DNA from 3 places in the Rossellomorea sp. y25 genome. Region 2 is predicted to be linked to each of the others. Evidence: riboswitches for the same ligand, from Rfam matches in the RefSeq annotation. Region 2 holds a riboswitch; each other region holds the start of a gene.
The links. A riboswitch is a leader RNA that binds a small molecule or an ion and turns the genes downstream of it on or off. The one in region 2 is predicted to bind S-adenosylmethionine.

Region 1: linked by a shared signal. The riboswitch ahead of AAEM60_RS19695 (homoserine dehydrogenase) and the one ahead of AAEM60_RS10675 (methionine biosynthesis PLP-dependent protein) in region 2 are both predicted to bind S-adenosylmethionine.
Region 3: linked by a shared signal. The riboswitch ahead of AAEM60_RS17660 (methionine ABC transporter ATP-binding protein) and the one ahead of AAEM60_RS10675 (methionine biosynthesis PLP-dependent protein) in region 2 are both predicted to bind S-adenosylmethionine.

What each region holds. Positions count from the first base shown of each region.
Region 1 covers NZ_CP145886.1:3,886,356-3,894,518, forward strand. The annotation lists gene AAEM60_RS19685 (L,D-transpeptidase family protein) at 1-118, shown strand, start outside; gene AAEM60_RS19690 (aspartate kinase) at 196-1,392, opposite strand; gene AAEM60_RS19695 (homoserine dehydrogenase) at 1,566-2,813, opposite strand; SAM riboswitch class I at 2,974-3,083, opposite strand; gene AAEM60_RS19700 (DUF2254 domain-containing protein) at 3,344-4,729, shown strand; gene AAEM60_RS19705 (hypothetical protein) at 4,773-5,033, opposite strand; gene AAEM60_RS19710 (helix-turn-helix transcriptional regulator) at 5,074-6,303, opposite strand; gene AAEM60_RS19715 (protease inhibitor I9 family protein) at 6,721-7,227, opposite strand; gene AAEM60_RS19720 (hypothetical protein) at 7,338-8,048, opposite strand; gene AAEM60_RS19725 (signal peptidase I) at 8,068-8,163, opposite strand, start outside.
Region 2 covers NZ_CP145886.1:2,145,342-2,153,504, forward strand. The annotation lists gene AAEM60_RS10670 (tryptophan--tRNA ligase) at 1-876, shown strand, start outside; SAM riboswitch class I at 1,097-1,206, shown strand; gene AAEM60_RS10675 (methionine biosynthesis PLP-dependent protein) at 1,302-2,423, shown strand; gene metC (cystathionine beta-lyase) at 2,416-3,600, shown strand; gene AAEM60_RS10685 (bifunctional homocysteine S-methyltransferase/methylenetetrahydrofolate reductase) at 3,616-5,466, shown strand; gene metH (methionine synthase) at 5,447-8,163, shown strand, end outside.
Region 3 covers NZ_CP145886.1:3,481,568-3,489,730, reverse strand. The annotation lists gene AAEM60_RS17675 (lamin tail domain-containing protein) at 1-284, opposite strand, end outside; gene AAEM60_RS17670 (MgtC/SapB family protein) at 678-1,199, shown strand; gene AAEM60_RS17665 (glycerol-3-phosphate responsive antiterminator) at 1,244-1,813, opposite strand; SAM riboswitch class I at 2,297-2,401, shown strand; partial or broken gene AAEM60_RS17660 (methionine ABC transporter ATP-binding protein) at 2,514-3,538, shown strand; gene AAEM60_RS17655 (methionine ABC transporter permease) at 3,528-4,190, shown strand; gene AAEM60_RS17650 (MetQ/NlpA family ABC transporter substrate-binding protein) at 4,202-5,038, shown strand; gene AAEM60_RS17645 (M20 family metallopeptidase) at 5,051-6,247, shown strand; partial or broken gene AAEM60_RS17640 (WYL domain-containing protein) at 6,676-7,293, shown strand; gene AAEM60_RS17635 (hypothetical protein) at 7,398-7,811, shown strand.

The sequences.
Region 1 (8,163 bases), 1.7 Mb from region 2:
TGACCCCAGTTCCATTGGGAATGCCGTGTCCAGAGGGTGTATACGCATGTATAATAAAGACGTTGAGGAGTTGGCAGGCCTCATTCCGATCGGTACACCTGTGTTGATCAGTCCATAGAAGAAGTGTATAGGGATGCCTATACACTTCTCCATTTGGGAAGTGGTGACAGTCAGATGGCATCACCACTCTTTCCTTTATAAGACAGCTCTCTTTGTTTCTATATAATCCAGTCCAAAGTGCATATGAAGGACTCTGGCCGCCTTTTCCACATCCCTTTTTTCCACAAGAGCACTTAATCCTACTGAAGATTCCCATATAGACACCTTTGAAATATGGTAGTCATGAAAAACGTTGGTAACCTTCTCTTTCACCTCATGGGATGAGTTGATGCGTCCAATCACAGATACTTTAGATAGATCTTCTCTTTGTTCTATATGGGAGTAGGCCTGATTATATTGTTCGACGATTCTCTTTACTGCTTGAAAATCCTGTTCTTTAACGATGAGGACAAGGTTTTCCCCGTACTTTACTATTTCTGTCTCGATATGGTGTGAATCGAGATCATAAAGAATCAATGACTCTCCTCCCTGGCAATCAAATATTGTGAGAACAGAGATGTCTTCCTGATGGGCCACTCCGACTATTGAAGCATTTCTATGAGTTTTCCCACTGATCAAGGTTCCACGCCCCTCATTCAAACTGGAACAAACAACAAGCGGCACGTGATGTTCCCTCGCATGTTTGATGGCTCTTGGATGCAGGACACCCGCTCCCATGGTGGCTAAGCGCAGCATCTCCTCATAGGAGAGGGTATCAATTTTCGATGCCAGGGGAACGACCCGGGGATCCGATGTATACACACCATCCACATCTGTATAGATATCACATCTGACGGCTTTTAACGCCGATGCAAGAGCAGCTGCCGTCGTATCCGAACCGCCCCTCCCTAATGTGGTCACCTCTCCTCCTTTCGTAATCCCTTGAAAGCCGGCTACTACGACGATTCGTCCGTCTGATAACTCCGTTTTGATCCGATGCGTATCGATTGAGGTAATCTTCGCATTTCCGAATACTCCGTCGGTTCGGATCCCCGCCTGCCTGCCTGTCAGGGACACTGCTTCTACTCCTTGATGTTCGAGGGCCATCGTCAAAAGGGCAATCGTCACCTGCTCCCCAGTGCTTAAGAGCATATCCATTTCTCTCTTGCTTGGCTCTGTGGAAAGTTCCCCTGCCAATTTCACGAGGGTATCAGTCGTTTTATTCATAGCTGAAACCACTACGACAACGTCATGCCCCTTTTCTTTTTCTTTCAAGACATTGAAGACCATCCGTTTGATTCGATCTGTAGAACCAACAGAGGTTCCACCAAACTTTTGAACAATAATACTCAAGTGATCCCCCTACTTTCTATCAGACCTTTTTTTGAAGCTATTTTTCACTAATGGCTGCTTTCCGCTCCTGGTGCTCGCTTCCCTCGGGAGTCAAGCATCTGCCGCTCCAATCAACATCGTGATAAACATTTCCTTTAAACAACGATCGATATGATACTTGGTTAATACTTTTTTTATGAAACGGCGACGCCAGTTTTCACCTCATTTTCCAACGGAATTTCTTTTAGAATAGAAACGGCTTGAATATCGTCATGTGTCCTTAGAAGAGTTTGAAGTGTGTCTTTGCTACCTTCAACAAAAACATACAAGTAATCGTCCAGCTGAATGCGATCCTTTAATGTAAACGATGGGATCCAGCTTTGATAATCTTCATTTTCACGGATCCTCAGAACCCATTGGTGGCTGCTCTCTTGATGAACTTCCCCGGTGCTCACTGTGCTTTGGGCAGAGTCCGTATACTTCCGTTCTATCAATGAAAGAAAATCCTCTACCATGGCGCTTCCGGTAGGTAATTTACCGGCCCCGGGACCCAGCAGGGTGATCCTGCCTACAAGGCTGCCCTTTAGCGAGATGGCATTTTCCACATCCTCCACACCGTAAAACGGATGGGTGTCATGGACAAGGATTGGTTCGACTTCACCCGTGATATGATTTGAAGAATCCCGTTCAAGGGAACCTACATGCTTAAATCGCAATCGAAATGATTCCGCTGCTTGAAGCCATTCTGCAGTCAGGTGTGATATTCCTTTTCGTCTGATATCCTTCCAGTCCGGCTGCCTGCCAAATGCCGTTTGACTTAAAATGAGAAGTTTATAGAAAGCATCATAGCCTTCAATATCACTGGTCGGATCAGCTTCAGCATACCCCTTCTCCTGGGATTGCTTTAACGCTGTCTCAAAGGAGATTCCACGTTTTCTCATTTGCGATAAGATGAAATTGGACGTCCCATTCAGAATTCCTTGAACCCGTTCAATCTCATTCACCTTAAGAAGCTGCCTGATACTGCCGATCACGGGAATCCCCCCCGCTGTCGTCGCTTCGAAACCTATGGTTACCCCATTATTTCTCGCCTTTTCCAATAGATCCGGACCATATTTAGCAAACATGGCTTTATTTGCTGTGACAATATGAATTCCTTTCTCGATGGCTTTGGTTAAATACGTATGACCCGGTTCTTCACCTACGATTGCTTCAAAGATCACATGAAGATCCGGGATATCCAGAATTTCTTGAAAATCCGTTGTGACCTTAATTGACGAATCAATGTTTCGTTGTTTAACAGGATCCTTAATAAGGATGGCCCTTACCTTTACCTCTTTACCGAGGACTTCCCTTATTCTTTCCTGATGGGTATCAATGGCTTCACAGACTCCTTGCCCGACTGTTCCAAACCCCAGAAGTGCCACATTTATCGTTGACATGCTTCAGCCTCCTAAGTATCTTTTTTTCAATTTTTCACTTGCTTGATTCATTCCTTTGAAGATCCACCCTGAGAGTCGAAGAGAGCAATGTGGGAAAGAAAGAGGGTATACAGAAAAGCCCTCTTCTTTTTAAGAAGAGGGCTAAATAATCATGCTCCTCCCCTTATCTTCCAGATCCGTATAGATCTGTAGGAATTGGCACCTTTACAGTCTGATCCTGTAGGTTGCCGGGCTTCATCGGGCCTATCCCTCCGCCGCTCTTGATAAGAGATATATCGTTTCGTTTTGGTATTACTTGCTATTTGAGTATGAATTGGATTATATAGGGGATTCATTCCTTCGTCAATACCATTTTTGGTATTTTTCAAAAATTCTTTCTAATGTCAATAGGTAGGGTAATTCCTATTGGTTTACTTAAGATTCGACTCCATCTAGAAGCCTATAAATCTAATTTGCAGAGAGACGTTTTAACATGATCTGGCAGGGAAAACTAATCCATATCCCTTGATTTGAAAGGAACCGAATCTATTATGCTGAAAAAACTGCTTCCCTTATCCATCAGAAAATATCTGCTCATGTCAAAACGGCAACGAATGCGAGAGATCCGACTGACCATTTGGTATATGCCATTCTTTTATATTTGTTTTTCCATACTCCTTGTAGCACTCACCCTCTATTTAGATTTATATGCTGACATCTCTCAGTATACATTTGATTTATTAAGTATGGATGCATCTGTTACACGCATGCTTGTCAGTACACTCATCGGGGGCATTCTCACACTCAGTGCTTTCACCCTGAATTCGCTGCTTGTTGTACTAACGATGTTCAGTGGTCAATTTTCACCGAGGATGCTCCTGGATTTCATTTCGGACAAACAAACGCAGCATGCCCTTGGAATTTTCAATGGCAGTTTTGTATATGTATTGCTCCTCTTTCTATTTATCGGAAATTCAAAGGAAGAACTGTTTGTTGCTGCCCCGATCATGACGATTGGACTTGCATTCCTTACTGCAGTCACTTTTATATTCTTCATTAACCATGCCTCTACTTGGATGCAGGTGCACAATATTACGTACAATATGAAGCAGGTTTCTGAGGTGATGATCAATCAAACGCTGAAACATGACCTAGAAGCCCACCGAACTAGAAACACCGGCGATATAATGGAGCACTATAAGGAGAATATCATTCATGTGAAGTCAAGAGAGTCGGGATATATACAGTTGATTGATTTTCATGGAATGATTGAAGCGGCAAAAAATGATCAACTTGTCATACAGCTCCACTATAAAGTCGGGGATTATGTTTTGGCGGGGAATGAATTGGTGAGCATTTGGGGACCTGAAACCAAGGATATTTCTACTAATCACTATCTCGACTTTATCGAAATGGGCCATAAGGAGACGGAAATTCAAGACCTGCAAATGGGAATTCATAAGCTTGCAGAAGTAGCAATCAAATCCCTTGGAAATGATGATCCTAAAACAGCCTCCAATACGATTGATCAAATGGCCGATCTGATGATAACAGTTGAAGATCACCTATCCTTCACCCCGTATTTAATCGATCAAGAAGGAAAAATACGAGTCATTCTCCAGACAGAAGCATTTGAATACTATCTATATCGGGGATTTGGCTATATCAGGCATTATGCAAAAGAAAATCATCTCATCATTACTGACATCGTTCGGGCACTCGCTCTTATTGCAGAGTCCATTGACCCCTCTAAGCACAAAGCCATATGGGAATTCGCCTGTAATACCATTGATCATATTGAAAGGGAGGTCATTTACGAATTAGATAAAACCTTTCTTCTGCAGGAAGTTCATAAGCTGGCACGTCTAACTGAAAACCTTAGAGAATATAAGAAAATCGAAAGTAAATTCTATCCTTCTGCTAATAAAAACACGTAAAAAGCTTCATCTCATAAAAGAGATGAAGCTTTTTTACCAGGAATTAAATCCATGTTTCGACGATACTGGAATCTTCCCCTTGTGCTTTCGGTACTAGCGAGAAACGTTCTGGAATTTCACTTCTGATTGCTTCTAATGTAGGTCTCATCAAAATATAATGAGTGGGCTGATTGACATCGAATAGCCTTGCTACAAACATGCCTTGATAATCTTTGGGACTGGAATAAATACAGATGATGGGCATTTTATAATCACTTAATGTCACCTCATCAAATGATGAAATTAATCGATCCGGGTTTTCCATCAAATCTCTCCTTTCTGTGTCATTTCTAATCATATTACCGTCAGCTTAAAACGCATTCTTTTCCTTTTGCCTCTCTACCATCCATTCGATTATGATTGTAGAGCTTTTGAATGTAATAGTTGCACTTAGCGTATTGCCCTTCTTCCTTCAATAGAGGGATGATGACATTCTCTATATATTGATAATATGCTTCTTCTCCCTCTTGGACCCTGATCTCAAGCATCGTAAAAAAAGTTTCCATTTGGGGATTTTTCATATCTGTCACAGATGCCTGTCCTTCTTCTATTAAACTTGCATATTTTTCATTATTTGCTGAATCGTCTACATTCATGGAACTATCAATATAACCAAAGAGGCTGTTTAAATATATATCTCTATCAGACTCATGCTTTAATAATCCATATGCCATTTGAAATGCATCTCTCGCCTTTCTATCCTCCATTACGTCTCGATAAAGATTCCCTAAATTCAGATGAAGAACGGCTTTTCTTTTATGATCATGGAGATTATCACAATGTTGGATCAACTCGTCATATTTCTCTACTAACGACGCCAGACTCGCTCCTTCGCTTCTGCCTTCCGCTACCAACTGAATCGTAGCAGCATCTACGCACCTTGTAAAATTAAACGTTTCCTTGAAATAGTTCAGAGCCAGCTGACTATATCGTAGGGATTTGTCAAGTTGCCCAAGATCTTGATAGCCAACTGACATGTGATAATAGGCTTCAGGATTGGAATAAATATCCCGATCTATTTTCTCCAAATACGTTATGGCTGTTTGCGGATTTCCTTTTGCAAGCTCATACATGCCTTTTATATGATAATATAACTGAAAATCATAATCGAACATATGGAAGGACAGACGTTTATTAGAAAACTGACTTAAATAGAATGCAGCTTCTTTAACCTCCCCTTTCATAATAAAGTACCTTGCTTTCAGTAGCTTAAAGGTGCCATTAAGGGTTTCAATTTTGATTAATGGATTTTGTTCAATGGTCTCCTTCAATAATTCAATCTTTCCATTTACTTGCTTAATCATGACATCATGCCACAATTCCAAATCTAAACGTAATTTTTTATACGCCTTTAACTCTTTCTCCACGTTCATATTTAGCCTTTGATTGAACAATTCGATTTTATCTTTCGTAATCTGCAAGTGTCCGCTTTCAATTTTACTGATATGGCCAGGTGTACAAATTCCATCCCCTACCTGTTTCTGGGTCATCCCCTTAAAGATTCGATAATATTTAATAAATGTCCCAATGTGCATGATTTAACCTCCAGGGTGACGTAGTATACGTTAATTCAGTACATCCAAATTTTTTATTTCAATATAGGTTATACTCCTATTATACTAATAAGTGATCATGAAAAAATTGGGGTTTTCAGCAGGTTTCCTAAAGTCTCAAATAAAACTATTTACCCGCTTCTTTTTACTTACACCCCTACTTTATTGACTATTAAAAGGAAATTACAAAGAAATATCGGCAATAAATCTTATATATTTGAAAAACTTTCAATTATCTGGCTTTTTGGATAAAAATAGTTTAGGTCTTTTAGTCTATTCTATTTTCCCGATTGCTTGCACATTTTTTATGCTATTTTCCGAAAATGATTGTGGCTTTTAAAATTAGAAAAAAAGATAGCCGGCGCACCTGACTGATTCATGGTGTGCCGGCTATCTTTTTTACATTTGATCTGAAGGTTGGATAGGAGGATCCAACTGGATTTCCTGGTCTGGATAAATCCTGGAAATAACGGAAGAACCCATTAATCTCTTAATTCCATTTGCCGGTAATTCTATCGACACCCCATTAAAGGCTGTTTTATACCTGTGTTTGATACGATATTCCACTTCATTATCATCCAGGAAGGCATGAAGTTCTTGCTCGAAAGCCTGATGACTCTGTTCAACGTGTTCCTTGGCTTTGTCCAAGGTCATATCCACGCCTTGAGCTTCTGCTTCCAGAACGGCTATTTTTGCAGGTTTTGTCTTAAACTCAATAATAACGGAAACAACCTTCTCACTTGAAAGATTAATGGATGGATCAACCTTGACCGCCGAATTCATCGTTTCTTCCACCGCCTCATCCTCATTCTGATAGGTACTTTCCCCTGGATCTGCCTGACATCCTCCTATGACCATCATAAAGACCAGGAAAAGGACTCTCCAGTAGCACTTCTTCATTAACATTCGATCTCCTTTATTTAAGAGTTTAAAAAAAAAGACAATCTATCAGGATTGTCTCCTTTCGATTGCCTTTTCAAACGTTATTCACGAAGTTATTCTATTTTAGAGATTCGTTAGTTTTTTGCACCATCATCCATTTGCTTGGCTGTTACATTCAAATTCGATGTATAGGTAATTCCTTGATACTCATTACCTGCTTTTTCGTCCAGTTTGATTGCGAAAGAAAGGTCAATGTATTGGTCATCATTTAATTGCCAAAATTCATGCTTCTCGCCCTCTTTAGAACCGTCCCCAAGTACCATCTTGGCTTTCCCGCTCATGCCTTTTGCAGCAGGTTGTGCCTCTTCCTCTACAAATCCGACAACCATTTCAACTCCAGGAGCGATCGCTTTGGACATAGATCTAACTTCATTGGTTGTCCCATTGAATAACTCATCTAAGTAGATTCTTGATTCTTCCAGGATGTCGTCTGTCATTTCTTGTCCTTCAGAGAACTTATAAGCGATATATCCTACTTTATAGGCATCTAAAGGTACATCTGCACTGAGAGACTGGTTATAGGTAGCTTTAAGATAAGCATCCATATCACCTGTGTTTTCAATCTTTAACCATTCACCGTACTTTAATTGTGAAGGGGCAAACCCAGTAGCTTCGATGATCTTGGTTTCCATGTCTTGTGAGTTGTTGATCTCCAATGTACCGTTTGTGATCTCTCCTGTGGCATTTGTCTCGGATGTGAACCAAGAATATGTACCAAAGCTTCCAGATACTACGATTGCTCCTACTAATGCGCTTCCCAAAAATGCATTCTTCAACTTAAACATGTCAATCCCCCATTATTTATTATGATTTGGTATACTCCTCTTGCTTCTTCGGTTTGATTTTTTCATAAACCGTCATACACACATACCCCGTTAATGGAACAATGATGAATAGTAA
Region 2 (8,163 bases):
GTTGCGGATTATCATGGGTTAACGAAGATACATGATCAGCATGAAATGAAAGAACTATCTTATGGAGTGGCGGCAGCTTGGTTAGCATTAGGGTTGGATCCTGATCGAGCGATTTTTTACCGTCAATCTGATGTACCTGAGATTTTTGAATTAAGCTGGATCCTCGCTTGCTTTGCACCGAAAGGATTAATGAACCGGGCCCATGCATATAAATCAGTAGTTGAAGATAATCAAAAAAGGGGCAGAGAAGTAGATGCAGGGGTCAACATGGGCTTATTCACCTACCCGATATTGATGGCGGCGGATATCCTTCTATTCCAAACGGAACTGGTTCCTGTCGGTAAAGATCAAATTCAGCATGTCGAAATTGCAAGGGACATTGCAGAAAACTTTAATAAGCAATATGGCGAAACATTTGTTCTTCCCGATTATGTGATACAGGAAGAAACATCTGTTCTACCGGGACTTGATGGACGAAAAATGAGTAAAAGCTATAACAATACCATCCCATTATTTGAAGAATCAAAAAAGCTTCAAAAACTAATCAATAAAATCAAAACAGATTCTTCACCCCCTGAGGAGCCTAAGGATCCTGAATCGTCCGTCATATTTTCGCTTTATAAGGAATTTGCAACATCCGATCAAGTTGAAGAAATGAGAAGGAGATTTCAAGGCGGAATAGGGTGGGGAGAAGCGAAAAAAGAGCTATTCCAAGTCATGAATTCATTTATCGAGGAACCTCGATCCAAATATGAAGAACTAATAGCCAACCCCAAGAGGCTGGATGCCATTTTAAAAGAAGGAGCCGATAAAGCAAGAGAAAAGACGATTCCATTTATGAAAGAAATTAAAAGGAAAATGGGTATCTTTCATTAAATAAAATGAATCGCTCTATTTTTTTGAATTCAGCCATTCATCTGGAGTTGATTGGAGGGAATGTGCGGACCTCTGCAAGAATATAGAAGCAGACGAAAAACGGCTCAAAAAGTTGCGTCACTATGTATGCTTCATTTTCGGATAATTCATAATTCTCATTGACATTTGTTCTTCTTTGTTATAAGTTATGGGAAAGTTATTTTTCACAAAATCATATAGTTTCTTATCAAGAGAGGTAGAGGGACTGGCCCGAAGACACCTCAGCAACCAGCCACAGTTTTAGGTATGGTGCTAATTCCAGCAAGTTGATGTCAACTTGGACGATAAGAGGGAGAACGAACGTACAAAACCTTCTTATTTTCATTAAGAAGGTTTTTTTGTTTTTTCCCTTTTCGTTTACAGGGAAAGAAAAGGAGAGAAGAATATTGAAAAAACATATTGATACTTTGCTTGTCCAGGCGGGAAACCGGAAAGATCCTGCAACGGGTGCTGTGAGCCTACCCATTCATTTATCGACTGCTTATGAACATAAGGGGATTGGGCAATCGACAGGCTATGATTACACAAGAACAGGAAATCCAACCCGCGCAACCTTAGAAGACACCCTCACTCAATTGGAAGAAGGGCACAGAGGGTTTGCCTTCAGCTCGGGGATGGCAGCGATTCAGGCAATCCTTAGCTTATTTTCCAGCGGGGATGAATTGATTGTTTCGAAAGACCTATACGGCGGGAGCTACCGTTTATTCGTACAGTATGAAGCACAATATAGTATCAAATTTCATTTCGTCGATACAAGTGATGCCGGCTCCATAGAAGAACAAATTTCTAAGAGAACAAAGGCCATCTTTCTTGAAACGCCAACCAATCCATTAATGAATGAAGCAAGCATTTCTGAGGTTGCTGGAATCGCAAAGTGTAACGGGTTGCTTTTAATTGTCGATAATACCTTCTACACACCTGTTCTTCAAAAGCCACTCACTGAAGGAGCAGACATAGTTATTCACAGCGCCACGAAATACTTAGGGGGCCATAATGACGTGCTGGCAGGTGTTGTGGTTGTAAACACAGAGGAGCTGGCGGAAAAAATCTGCACCATTCAAAATTCCATCGGCGCGGTTCTCTCACCATTTGATTGTTGGCTTTTATTAAGAGGGATGAAAACCCTTAGTCTCCGAATGGCTCAACATGAAAAAAACGCAAGAAAACTAGCAAAATATCTTGAAGGGCACGAATGTGTAACGGACGTTTTATATCCGGGAAAAGGCGGCATGCTTTCCTTTCGAATCGCAAAGGAAGAATGGGTGGATCCCTTTCTCAAACACTTAAAAGTTATTACGTTTGCTGAAAGTTTAGGAGGGGTTGAAAGCTTTATCACCTACCCCGCAACCCAAACACATGCAGACATTCCCGAAGAAGAAAGAAATAGGTTGGGTATCTGCAACAGGCTCCTGCGGTTCTCTGTAGGAATTGAATTTATTGATGACCTGATTGAAGACCTGGAGAATGTATTTCAACAATTGGAAAAAGAGGTGCTTACGTATGAGTAAAAAACCATTTTCACTTCAGACGTCACTCATTCATTCTCACGGATTTGATAAAGAAACAGGAGCGGTCTCTACACCGTTACATCATGCTACAACCTTTCACCAACAGGATTTTGATCAATATGGAACATATGACTACAGCCGTTCGGGAAATCCGACGAGGGAAACTGTTGAAGAAACGATAGCTGAATTGGAAGGTGGAGTAAGAGGCTTTGCCTTTTCATCAGGGATGGCGGCAATCTCCACAAGCTTTTTATTATTATCGAGTGGCGACCACGTTCTAGTATCAGAAGAAGTGTACGGTGGGACATACAGAATGATTACAGAGGTCCTCACTAAATTTGGGATTGAATATTCATTTGTGAACATGAAGGATCTTCATGAAGTGGCTTGTTCAATTAAACACAATACGAAAGTGATTTATATGGAGACACCTTCCAATCCGCTTCTGAACATCACCGATATTGAAGGAGTCGTGAAGCTTGCCAAGGCGAATGGATGTTTAACGTTTCTGGATAATACCTTCATGACTCCCCTGCTGCAAAGACCGATCAGCTTAGGTGTTGATGTTGTTCTTCACAGTGCCACTAAGTTTCTTGCCGGACATAGTGACGTCTTGGCGGGGCTCGCGGTAACGGGAAATGAAGAGATTGCCAGGAAGCTTGCTTTCTTGCAGAATTCTTTCGGTGCGGTCCTCGGTGTCCAGGATTGCTGGCTGCTCTTAAGAGGGCTGAAAACACTGCATGTACGATTGAAGGAATCATCAGAATCGGCTTATAAGATTGCGAGCTTCTTAGAAAAGAGAAAGGAAGTAGAAGAAGTGTATTATCCAGGCTTGAGCTATCATCCCGGTCGTGAAATTCAAGTCCGACAAGCAGAGGGTCCTGGAGCGGTTCTTTCCTTCCGGTTAAAGGGTGCAGAGGAAGTGAAGCAACTCATACAAAATGTAAACATTCCCGTATTCGCCGTAAGTTTAGGAGCTGTTGAATCAATTCTATCCTATCCATCAAGGATGTCACATGCTTCTATGCCGAAAGCTGAACGGGAAAGGAGAGGGATTACTGATGGTTTATTACGATTATCAGTAGGACTTGAAAACGTGGATGAATTGATTAACGATCTTCAAAAAGGTTTAGATAGTATACAAAAGACCAACCGAAACAACGTTATAAATTTATAAAAAGGAGGGAATGTCATGAAGCCGTTGCTAGAAGCACTGAAAGAGAGAATCTTGATTGCAGATGGGGCCATTGGAACGTTGTTGTATTCATATGGAGTGGACAGATGCTTTGAAGAATTGAATCTTTCCCACCCAAATGAAGTGTTGAAAGTCCATAAGGAGTATATTGATGCAGGAGCAGATATCATTCAGACCAATACGTATGGAGCCAATTATCAAAAGCTTTCCAGATACGGATTGGAGGATTCGGTTAAGGAAATAAATACAGCTGCAGTGCGTCTAGCAAGAAAAGCCGCTGGTGTTAACACCTATATTCTGGGGACCATCGGGGGAATCAGGGGCATTAAACAAAATGTGTCGCTGGAAGAAATCAAAAGAAGCTTTCGGGAACAGCTTTACTGTTTATTATTAGAAGGTGTAGATGGCATCCTGCTTGAGACCTATTATGATTTCGAGGAATTAACCACGGTTTTAAACATTGTCAAACGTGAAACGGACATTCCTGTCATTGCTCAAGTTTCTCTACATGAAACAGGAGTTCTTCAAAATGGAATGGAGATAAAAGACGCACTTCAGCAATTAGAATTATTAGGGGCCGATGTTGTCGGTATCAATTGCCGCATGGGGCCATTTCATATGGTGAACTCATTAGAGGAAGTTCCATTACCTAAAAGGGCATTTCTTTCCGTCTATCCAAACGCCAGTCTGCCAAACTATGAAGAAGGTCGATTCTATTACTCTGCTGAGCCTGATTACTTTGGGGATATAAGCAATGAGTTGCGACTGCAAGGTGCAAGAATCATTGGAGGCTGCTGTGGAACCACACCTGATCACATTCGTTCTGTAGCAAGCAGATTAAAAAGCCGTGAGCCTGTTAAAGAGAAAGTGGTGAAAGCAAAAAAGGTTGTTCAGTTATCATCACCTTCAATCAGGGGAAACTTGCTGCATGAGCATGTAAGAGAAAAGAAAACACTCATTGTTGAACTCGATCCACCTAAACATCTCGACACGAAGCTGTTCTTCCAAGGGGCTGAGGCATTAAAGAAAGCTGGAATTGACGCACTCACGCTTGCTGATAATCCGTTAGCATCTCCTCGTATTAGTAATGACGCCATTGGGAGTCTGGTCAGGTCCAAATTTGATCTTACACCTTTAGTTCACATCACTTGCAGGGACCGTAACCTGATAGGACTTCAATCCCATCTTATGGGATTGCACACGTTGGGCATTCACAATATTTTAGCGATTACGGGTGACCCGGCGAAGATTGGAGACTTTCCTGGGGCAGCATCCGTTTATGATTTATCTTCCCTTGAACTTATTGAACTCATCAAACAAAACAATGAGGGGATATCCTTTTCCGGTAAGTCACTCCGGGAACGTACTCAATTTTCAGTAGGAGCGGCCTTTAATCCAAATTTCCGTCATTTAGACGCTTCTGTAAAAAGGCTTGAAAAGAAAAAGAAAGCCGGAGCTGACTATTTCATTTCTCAACCGATCTTTGGGAAAGAACAGCTGATTCAAGTACATGAAGCTACGAAGCATTTAGATGTTCCGATCTTTATCGGAATCATGCCATTAATCAGTTCGAGAAATGCTGAGTTTCTCCATCATGAAGTACCGGGAATCAATGTTCCAGAAGAAACAAGAAAAAGAATGAAGGAAGCGGGAAGTGATCCTGTAGTTGCAAGAGCAGTTGGAATGGATATTGCAAAAGACTTACTTGATACAGCAATAGATCTTTTTAATGGGATTTATCTTATCACGCCTTTTGTCAGGTACGATATGAGCATTGAACTGATTCATCATATACAAGAGAAAACCAGCACAGAAAGAGAGGTTCCCTATGGCCATCACTTTGTTTGAAGAACAGCTTAGGAAAAAAATACTCGTACTCGATGGAGCAATGGGAACGATGCTTCAACAAGCGAATTTATCCCCAGAGGATTTTGGTGGAGAAGAGCTTGAAGGATGTAATGAAAATCTGGTTTTAACAGCGCCGGAGGTCATCTATCAGATTCACCTGGAATATTTGAAAGCAGGGGCTGATGTGATTGAAACGAATACGTTTGGGGCAACCCCCATTGTGTTGGACGAATATGATATAGGATCTAAAGCATACGAAATCAATAAAGTAGCAGCTGAAATCGCCAAAAAAGCAGTAGAAGATGTCTCAACTTCCGAGTGGCCCAGGTTTGTTGCAGGATCTCTCGGTCCCACTACCAAAACCTTATCTGTTACAGGAGGGGTAAGCTTCGATGACTTAGTAGACAACTACCGGGTTCAAGCAGAAGGTCTTCTCGATGGAGGAGTCGATGTCCTGTTACTTGAAACGAGTCAGGATGCGTTAAATGTAAAAGCAGCAAACCTCGGAATTCGAACTGCTTTTGAATCAAGAGGGAAAGTGATCCCCATTTTGTTATCCGGAACCATTGAGCCTATGGGCACTACACTCGCCGGCCAGAACATCGAAGCATTTTATTTATCCCTTGAACATTTAAACCCTTTGGTAGTTGGTCTAAACTGCGCAACAGGACCTGAATTTATGCGTGACCATATCCGTTCCTTATCAAGCTTAGCCACTACCTATGTAAGCTGTTATCCGAATGCAGGACTTCCTGATGAAGAAGGAAATTACAATGAGACGGCTGATTCACTCAGTATAAAGATGAAAGGTTTTGCTGAGAAAGGCTGGGTGAATCTTGTTGGAGGGTGCTGTGGAACGACACCGGAGCATATTCGTGCCCTTTCAAATGTGGTAAAGGGATTACCTCCTCGTAAACCCAATGAGTCTCACCCTCATGCGGTGTCGGGAATTGAAGCGTTCGTCTATGAGGATGCAGACAGAAGACCGATTCTGGTCGGAGAGCGGACGAATGTCATCGGTTCACGTAAATTTAAACGATTGATTGCAGAAAATAAGATAGAAGAAGCGTCAGAGATTGCGAGAGCACAAGTGAAAAATGGAGCTCAGGTGATCGATATCTGCCTTGCAGATCCCGATCGTGAAGAAGTAGATGATATGAATGTATTTATCCAGGAGGTTGTGAAAAAAGTAAAAGTTCCACTTGTCATTGATTCAACGGATGAGAAAGTGCTAGAGACCGCTTTAAAATATTCTCAAGGGAAAGTAATCATTAACTCGATTAATCTTGAAGACGGAGAGGAGCGGTTTGAGAAGATTACAAAGCTGATGAAGGAATACGGAGCGGCGGTTGTAGTAGGGACGATTGATGAAAAAGGAATGGGTGTATCAGTCGCACGTAAGGTAAACATTGCCCTTCGTTCACATAAACTGTTAACAGAGAAATATGGGGTTGCCTCAGAAGACATCATCTTTGACCCTCTCGTATTCCCTGTGGGAACAGGGGATCAGCAATATATCGGTTCAGCCAATGCCACCGTTGAAGGGATAAGACGGATTAAGGAAGCCTTACCTGAATGCCCTCATATCTTAGGGGTTAGTAATGTTTCTTTTGGACTGCCTCCTGTCGGAAGAGAAGTCCTCAATGCTGTGTATCTTTATCACTGTACAAAAGCGGGCCTTGATTATGCCATAGTCAATACGGAAAAACTAGAGCGCTTTGCCTCTATTCCTGAAGAAGAAGTTCGAATGGCGGAGAAACTCTTATTTGAAACGACGGATGAAACCCTGGCTGAATTTACAGCATTTTATAGAGGGAAAAAGAAAGAAGTAAAGGTACCCGTCAATACTATGAATCTAGAGGAGAGACTGGCTCATTATGTGGTGGAAGGGACGAAGGAGGGACTGATTGCCGATTTAAATATCGCCTTGGAGAAATATGATGCTCCCCTGGATATCATCAATGGCCCCCTTATGGCCGGAATGAGTGAAGTCGGAAGATTATTTAATGATAACCAGCTGATTGTAGCGGAGGTATTACAGAGTGCCGAAGTCATGAAAGCATCCGTTGCTCATTTGGAACCACATATGGAACAAACGGAAAGTTCATCTTCGAAAGGCAAAGTGATCTTAGCTACGGTTAAGGGGGATGTTCATGATATCGGTAAGAATCTCGTTGATATTATTCTCAGTAATAATGGATATAAAGTGATTGATTTAGGCATTAAAGTGACCCCTCAGGAACTGATAGAAGTTATACGGGAAGAAAAGCCGGATATCGTAGGTTTGTCCGGGCTCCTTGTGAAGTCTGCCCAACAAATGGTCATTACTGCTCAAGATTTAAAACAGTCTGATATTTCAGTTCCTCTTGTAGTAGGTGGTGCGGCACTCACCCGAAAATTCACTACGAATAAAATTGGCCGGGAATACGATGGGCTGGTTCTTTATGCGAAGGATGCAATGGATGGACTTGGCATCATGAATAAGATTCAAAATGAAGAAACAAGATTGCAGTTGGAAGAAGAGTGTCGCGATAAGTTAAGTAAGGTCGTTTCGAATGAAGATTCACCGAATCGAAATACAGCTTCTGTTGCGGTGAAAGTACGTTCAACAGTTGCAAAAGATGTAAAGGTTCATGTCCCTTCTGACTTGATTCCACATACCATAAAAGAATTTTCACTTGATCAAATTCATCCCTA
Region 3 (8,163 bases), 1.3 Mb from region 2:
TGGATGATTTTGTCGTCGATGGGCCATCGGTTAGCGGGGCTTGAGAAGTTACTAGTGAAGTATTGGAGCTCATAATCTTGTAGATTGATTGCTTCTGAGGTGGTGTTATAGATTTCGACGTACTCAAAGGGCTGACCGGTGCCTGCGGATTTGGTGACGATTTCCGTGATGACAAGAGGCGGATTGGTTTCTTTCGCGTTTGCGCTGTGAGCATGAAGCAATAAGAGTCCTGCGATTCCTAAAGCAAGAAGGACGGCTATACGGGTGATAGATCTGTTTTTCAACTTCATTTCCTCCTTTTAAATGGTATTTATGTATAAATGAAAAGAACCCCATGGCAATGGAGTGCACGATTATCGTACACACGAATTGACACAGGGTTCTCCTCATCTCTACCCGCTATATAATCTTACTAACTCCATCATACAATGGGGGATTCAGAGTGGCAATGCACATTCTGTAAAATTTAGAATTTTTAGATATATCATTGAAATGGTTGGCTGATTGGTGTATGATAAAAGGAATATTAAGAGGAATGAAGCTTGGTAGGAAGAGGAGAAGAGATCACCTATGAAGCGAACTGTATGGTTTTTTCACTATGGAGTGGAGAAATCAGGCATTCGTTTTGTGGCGCGATCTCTTTTTCATTTAAGGAGGATGGCGGCATGGCGCATTACATGAATGAGGCAACGGAATTTTTCTGGCAGCATGATATCTATTTCCGGATTTTGGTGAGTGCTGTATTAGGGTTCATCATCGGATGGGACAGGACATCGAAAAATAAACCAGCCGGGTTAAAAACATATACGTATGTATCGGTGGCCTGTACATTGATCACGATCGTCTCCATCGAAGGGGCGAATATGCTCAGTCAACCGGACAGCGGAAAAGTGATGGACCCGTTTCGTCTGGCGGCGCAGATCGTATCGGGACTCGGTTTCCTTGGAGCGGGCGTGATCCTGAAAGATGGATTGCGGGTGAAAGGACTGACGTCAGCTGCGATGATTTTCTACGTTGGGGGAATCGGGATTGGTATCGGAGCCGGGTTTTATTCCATTGTCATCTTCGCAACATTTGTAACCTTCATCATTACGAAAATAGGAAACTTCTTTGAAGAGCATGAAATCACGTCATTTCCTCTTCCATGGACACGGAAAAAAAGTAAGACAGAGGAGGAAGAAGAAAAGGTTGGCACGTAAATAAAGAGTGAGCTCAACTCCCAGTGGTTGAGCTCTTTTTTTGGTTAAAAATCCAGATTCCAGAGCTTCGGATCACCTGAAGAAATGGCGAGGGCACCGGCTCTTAGTCCATTCAGAATATCTTCCTTATTACTGATCAGGCCACCAGCGATGATGGGCAGCGTAGTCATGGCCGTCAGTTTGTCAATGATGGACGGCATGAGACCAGGAAGGACTTCAATCGCATCCGGCTTGCAGTTCTGTGCGATATCAATTCCTTTGTCAAGGGCATTGCGGTCGATAAGAAAAAGGCGCTGGATCGTCATCAATCCTTCTTCCTTTGCATATTTGATCAGGTTGCTCCTCGTTGTGATGATGCCAGCGGGCTTCCAGATTTCTGCTATGTATTTAATGGCACTTTTCGTGTTGGACAGCCCATCGATGAAATCAATATGTATGAACGTGGTTTTACCGGCTTCCTTCAGCTTTTTTAAATACCCTTCCATTGTAATCAAACTGCCGGTTAGGATGAACACGATGTTGGCGTTTGACTGTATGGCTTTGTCGAGGTCCTTTTCTTCCTTGATGGAAGCGATGACCTGGGATTGGACGATGTCGATAATGTTAGGTTTCATGGAATTGGCCCCTTTTAATAATCTGAATATTGTTTTTTCTTTTAGTATAGCATAGTTGTTTGGGGATTCTTCTTTAATGGAGGCGATGATCTGAGAATTGACGATATATTGGTCGCTCCTTTAGAGAGTGTGGGTCGTACCTTTATAGGTGAATATATTAGACTGCCTGTTAAAAGATGACTAGCACAATTATCGGTAGTGAGATCCGGTTAAGCATCAGAGCTAATCAATAGACGGAAATATTCCGCTTAAATTCGCCATGACGATTAAAAAAGGTTGAAATAAGGGGACATATTCCGATTCTATCTTCTTCTTTCGACTAATCTCAATTTCTCTTAAAGCCAAAAAGTAGAGTAAGGACCGTCCCCGGTTTGTCCAAAATAATACAATTAATTCAAAAACCGGATTGACAAACCAATTATAATCATTTACCATTACCCTAATGCTAAAACGCATCATAACTTTAACTTAATAAAGCATATCTTCTTATCCAGAGAGGTGGAGGGACTGGCCCTGTGATACCTCGGCAACGGGTTCTTATGAATACCGTGCCAATTCCATCAAGTCATGTGACTTGAAAGATGAGAAGAGCGGGACATATACATATTTTTGTGCCTCTCTTCTTATGAAGGGGGGCACTTTTTTATTTGAGCCATGATCGTCAACAAGAAGTATACATAGCGAAAGGAGCAAGTCTTATATGATCAGAGTTCAGAATGTTACGAAAGTATTCGAGACGAAGAATGGCCCATTCACCGCTTTAAAAAATGTTTCCTTCGAAGTGAAGAAGGGAGAGATTTATGGTGTGATCGGATTCAGCGGGGCGGGAAAAAGCACGCTTGTCCGCTGTCTCAATTTTTTAGAGAAACCATCATTGGGTGATATTTTCATAGAGAGGCGCAGCCTGAAAGATCAGTCGGCAGTCGATCTGAGGAAGGAGCGGCACCGCATCGGGATGATCTTTCAGCATTTCAATCTGTTTCAATCCCGGACGGTGGCAGGGAATATCGCCTATCCTCTGAAACTTGCAAAATGGCCAAAAGAAAAGATCAGCGAGAGAGTAAAGGAATTGCTCGCGTTTGTCGGACTTGAAGATAAAGCGAAGCATTATCCGGATCAACTGTCAGGAGGGCAGAAGCAAAGGGTGGGAATAGCAAGGGCCCTGGCGACATCGCCTTCGATTCTGCTCTGCGATGAAGCCACATCCGCACTTGATCCTCAGACGACGGAATCGATTCTGAACTTATTAAAGAGAATCAACGCGGAGTATGGCATTACGATTGTGATGATCACCCACGAAATGGGGGTCATCCGGAAATCTGTGATAAGGTCGCTGTCATGGAAAATGGAGAAATCGTTGAAGAGGGAAGCGTCTTCGATATCTTCTCCAACCCGCAGACCCCGACGACGAAAAACTTTGTGAAGAGTGTCATGAATGATCAGCTGCCGGCATCGGTTCTCGACAAATTGAATGACAGCAAAGAAGGGCGCATCTGCCGCCTCATTTTCAAGGGTGATTCGACGGGCACGCCGATCCTTTCCGAAACGGCAAAGAAATTCGATGCCCACATCAATGTGTTATTCGGCCAGATCACGGAACTCCAAGGTAAGCCGTTCGGGAATCTCATCGTACAGATCATTGGCAGCAAGAAAGAGACGGAAGAGATCCTGGATTATTGGAAGAACAGATTATTCGTAAGCGAGGTGGAGAAGCGTGCAAGTTAACTGGGAATTATTCTGGCCAAGAATTATTGAAGCGACATGGGATACCGTGGCGATGGTGTCATTCTCCCTCCTGTTTGCCACGTTGATCGGGCTTCCCCTCGGCATCATCGTTGTGGTCACGAGGAAGGGGCACTTACTTGAAAATAAAATCGTCTTTTCCATATTGAGCAGCATCATCAACGTGTTCCGTTCGATTCCGTTCATCATCTTGATGGTGGCCATCATCCCCTTTACAAGATTGGTAGTGGGCACATCGATCGGAACGGCGGCAGCCGTGGTACCTCTTGTCGTATTTGCAGCACCGTATATTGCAAGACTGGTAGAGAGCTCGCTCCTTGAAGTGGAACCGGGTGTCATTGAAGCGGCGGAGTCCATGGGGGCAGGGCCGTGGCAGATCATCTTCGGGATCCTCATTCCGGAAGCACTGAGTACACTGGTCCTGAATATTACGATCGCGACCATCGGACTCGTCGGAGCATCGGCCATGGCCGGGGCAGTCGGAGGCGGTGGACTCGGGGACCTCGCCATTGCTTACGGATATCAGCGATTTGAAACATCCGTCATGATCGTGACCGTCATCATTTTAATCGTGATGGTGCAGGGACTGCAGACAGCAGGGAATACATTATCAAAAATCATCAGGAGACGTTAGGAGAGAGGAATATGAAAAAATCAATCAGCCTGGCAAGTATCGCCATTCTATTAATCACCCTTATATTGAGCGGCTGCTCGGGAGACAGTGCATCCGGCTCAGGTGAAAAAGAAGTCGTTAAAGTCGGAGTGAATGGATCTGGGGTGCCGATTTGGGAGTATATGAAGGAGAAAGCAGCGAAGGAAGGGATTGAAATCGAGATTGTGGAGTTTGCCGATTACGTGAGACCGAACCAGGCGCTGGCCGATGGGGATATCGACCTGAACGCCTTCCAGACGATTTCGTATTTTGATTCATTCGTTGAAGAACATAATCTGGACCTTGTACCGATCGGCTCGACGATCATCGCGCCGATGGGAATCTATTCGGAAAAATATAAATCGGTAGAAGACTTACCGAAAGGCAGTAAAGTAGCCGTTCCTCAAGAGGCGACTAACTTAGGCCGTGCCCTTCTCCTATTGGAGGAAGCAGGTTTGATACAACTGAAAGAAGGTTTTGATCAGTCACAGGGTCTCGAAGCGATTAAAGAAAACCCGAAAAACCTTGAATTCACACCGGTCGTCGCTGCCCAGACACCGAGGGTACTGCCGGATGTGGCGGCATCGATCATCAATAATGGTGTGGCTGTTGAAGCAGGGTTCGTACCGGTTGATGACAGCATCTATATCGAAGGGGCGGAGTCTAAGCCGTTCATCAATATCATCGCAGCGCAGGAAAAAGATAAAGACAATAAGACCTATAAAAAGATTGTTGATCTCTACCAGGAAGATGACGTAGCGGAACATATCAAGAAAACATATAAAGATTCCCTGATCCCGACATTCGTGCCGGTCAGTGAATTGCATTAGGAGGGAAAAGAGATGAGTCAACCAGCAGCGATTGCCCATCGTAAGAACAACATCCTCTCGGCAGTGGATCAACTGGCTGTGAAACTCGTGTCGACCAGCCATCAGATCCACGACAATCCTGAAATCGGTAACGAAGAGTTCTTTGCTTCAGAGACCTTGACCACCCTCCTTGCAGCCAACGGATTCTCCATTGAACGGGGAGTGGCGGGCCATGAGACTTCCTTTGTGGCACGCAAACATTCAGGAAAAGAAGGGCCGGTCATCGGCTACCTGGCTGAATATGACGCCCTGCCTGGACTCGGTCACGCCTGTGGTCACAATATCATCGGGACGGCAAGCTGCGGGGCGGCCATCGCCCTGTCGTCCGTACTCGATGAAACAGGAGGGGAAGTGGTCGTGTTCGGGACTCCTGCCGAGGAAGGCGGTCCGAATGGAAGTGCGAAGGGCAGTTTTGTTAAGGCGGGCTTGTTCGAAGGAGTGGATGCCTGCATGATGGTCCATCCGTTCAACAGGACAACACAGACAGGGAAAACCCTTGCGGTGGATCCACTTGATTTCGAATTCAAAGGAAGATCTGCCCATGCGGCAGCTTCCCCTGAAGACGGCATCAATGCCCTTGATGGTGTGATCCAGCTGTTCAACGGCATTAACGCCCTTCGCCAGCACGTGACCGATGATGTCAGGATCCACGGCATCATCACCCACGGCGGGGACGCACCCAATATCGTCCCTGACTATGCAAAGGCCCGATTCTATATACGGGCTGCCACCAGGGAAGCGTGCAATGAAGTCACGCAGAAGGTGAAAGCGATCGCTGAGGGATCGGCACTTGCCACGGGGACAGAACTGAATGTCATCAAAATCCAAAATGAAGTCGATCACTTTCAGCTCAACCGCCGTTTCGATCAAGTATTCCAGCGCTCCATCGAGTCACTGGGGGAATCCTTCGACGATACAGAACGAAAGGGACTCGGTTCCTCCGATGCCGGTAACGTCAGCCGGGTGGTCCCGACCATCCACCCCTACATCAAAATCGGCCCCGAATCCCTCGTCGTCCACACGAACGAATTCAGGGAAGCGGCTAAATCCACCGAGGGTGACCGTGCGCTTGTGATCGGAGCAAAGGCACTTGCGCTGACAGGGTATGAACTGCTGACGGATAAGGGGCTTTTAGAGGAAATATGGGAAGAGTTCGGTACAAGTCAATAAGGATGAGAAGACAGCCAGATGAGGGCTGTCTTTTTTGTGAGAGAGCTTGCCCTTTATAGGAGAATCGGTGACGGTAAAATAAGCGGAGTTATTCCGGTTATATTGTGAATGGAACTTATTTTCGGGGGAAATAAGCGGAGGTTTTCCGCTTATGAATAGAAAAATCACCTATTTTTGTACTTTTTGAGTAAATAGGCGGAATTTTTCCGTCTATTTCAGCCATTTTTCTATTAAATTACTAATTAACGGGAATTTTTCCGTCTATTTAACAGAACTAAAAAATCTGATACATAAGTAACCAAACGCTTGGTTTATAATTTCAAAAATATAGATAAAATGCTTATTCCTCCAAAGGGGGATTGCTCAATAGTATCATATTTGAAATAATTGGTATTCTAAGATGATTATGAATATAGAGGTGGAATCATATGCCTAAAATTGACAATATGTTAGCCATTCTATGGATGCTTCGTTCAGGTGAAAAAATGACAGCACAACAAATTTCAGAAAAGCTAGAGATGAATATAAGGACTGTGTATCGTTATATTGATACCATTTCAACAAGTGGCGTACCGATCGTTTCAGAACCAGGACATAACGGTGGATACTCTTTATTGAACCATTTTGTTGAGGCTCCTCTGTTTTTTGATTTTGAGGAGCAAACTTCACTCTTTCATGCGGCTGTTTTTGCAGAAGAAGCCGGGTATTATGGAGGGGAAGCACTCGGTAGGGCCATTTCTAAACTAAGCCACCACTCCAATCAAGAGCAGGAAGCAAAGATCAACCAACATGTAACCAGTCTTGAAGTCATAAGTCGATTACGTCCACCCTCTATGGAACTTTTACTGAAGGAGTTGGAGCAGGCCGTAGCTGACGGGTACTCAGTCAACATTCTTTATCAAAAGAGTGGCGAAAAGCCATTAAGTGAAAGATTGGTTGATCCGTACAAAATGATCTATTGGAATAATAGGTGGTATGTGATTGGATTTTGTCATCTCCGAAATGATATTCGCAGTTTTAGAGTCGATCGAATGGAAAGTCTATTGGTAACTTAAAATACGTTATAATTACTAAATGCAATCCTGATTGACCTCTCTATAAGTAACAGCGTTAGAAACGTACTATATTTTACACGAAAGGATCGTTACAATTGACTCTAAACAAAAAGTCGTTTCTCGTAATAGCTTTCATTCTTGTGGGGGTTACCATTCTGATTTTTGTTTTTAATATAGTAAATCAATCACCAAAAAAAGTAGTAACCAATATCATGGAGGATGTCCAGGAAAACAAGGAAGTCGAAGAAATCTCAAATGAGAATCAAAAAAAACTTCAATACTTTTTTGAGTATTCCCAAGAGCGAAATTTAGAGAATCCAAATTTAATTGTAAGTGATTTTCCTAGTAGACCCAATATTGTTACAGTAACGATCGAAATCATTCAAAACGATAAAAAAAAGGGTATAGAAGCAATTTATGAAGGTCGTGCTGATTTTTATTTAAAGAAACAAGGTCTTAAATGGGAGGTAGAGAAGATACAAGTTACTCCCTACAAAAAAGAAAGGTAACTTTAGAACTGGATCTTTAAAATCTGAACGGAACAGTCATTTCGCCGACCATCTTTATGTATCTTAGTCCATATTCAGTATAGAGGACTTCAAAGGATAATAGTTCACTCACATGTTTACTAATCCTATGACAAAGAAAAAGACTCGTCACTTGAAGAGTCTTTTTTTTCTACTGGCTACCATTTATGAATTCAAATAGTATATCATTATAGACTGATATATAGCTATTGCTCTTTATAGATTCCAAAACTTTGGATCGCCTGCTGAAATACCAAGGACACTAGCTCTTAGTTCATGAATTCAAAATTTATCCTTTGAACTGGTCAATAAGTTTTAGGATTAAACTATTGCA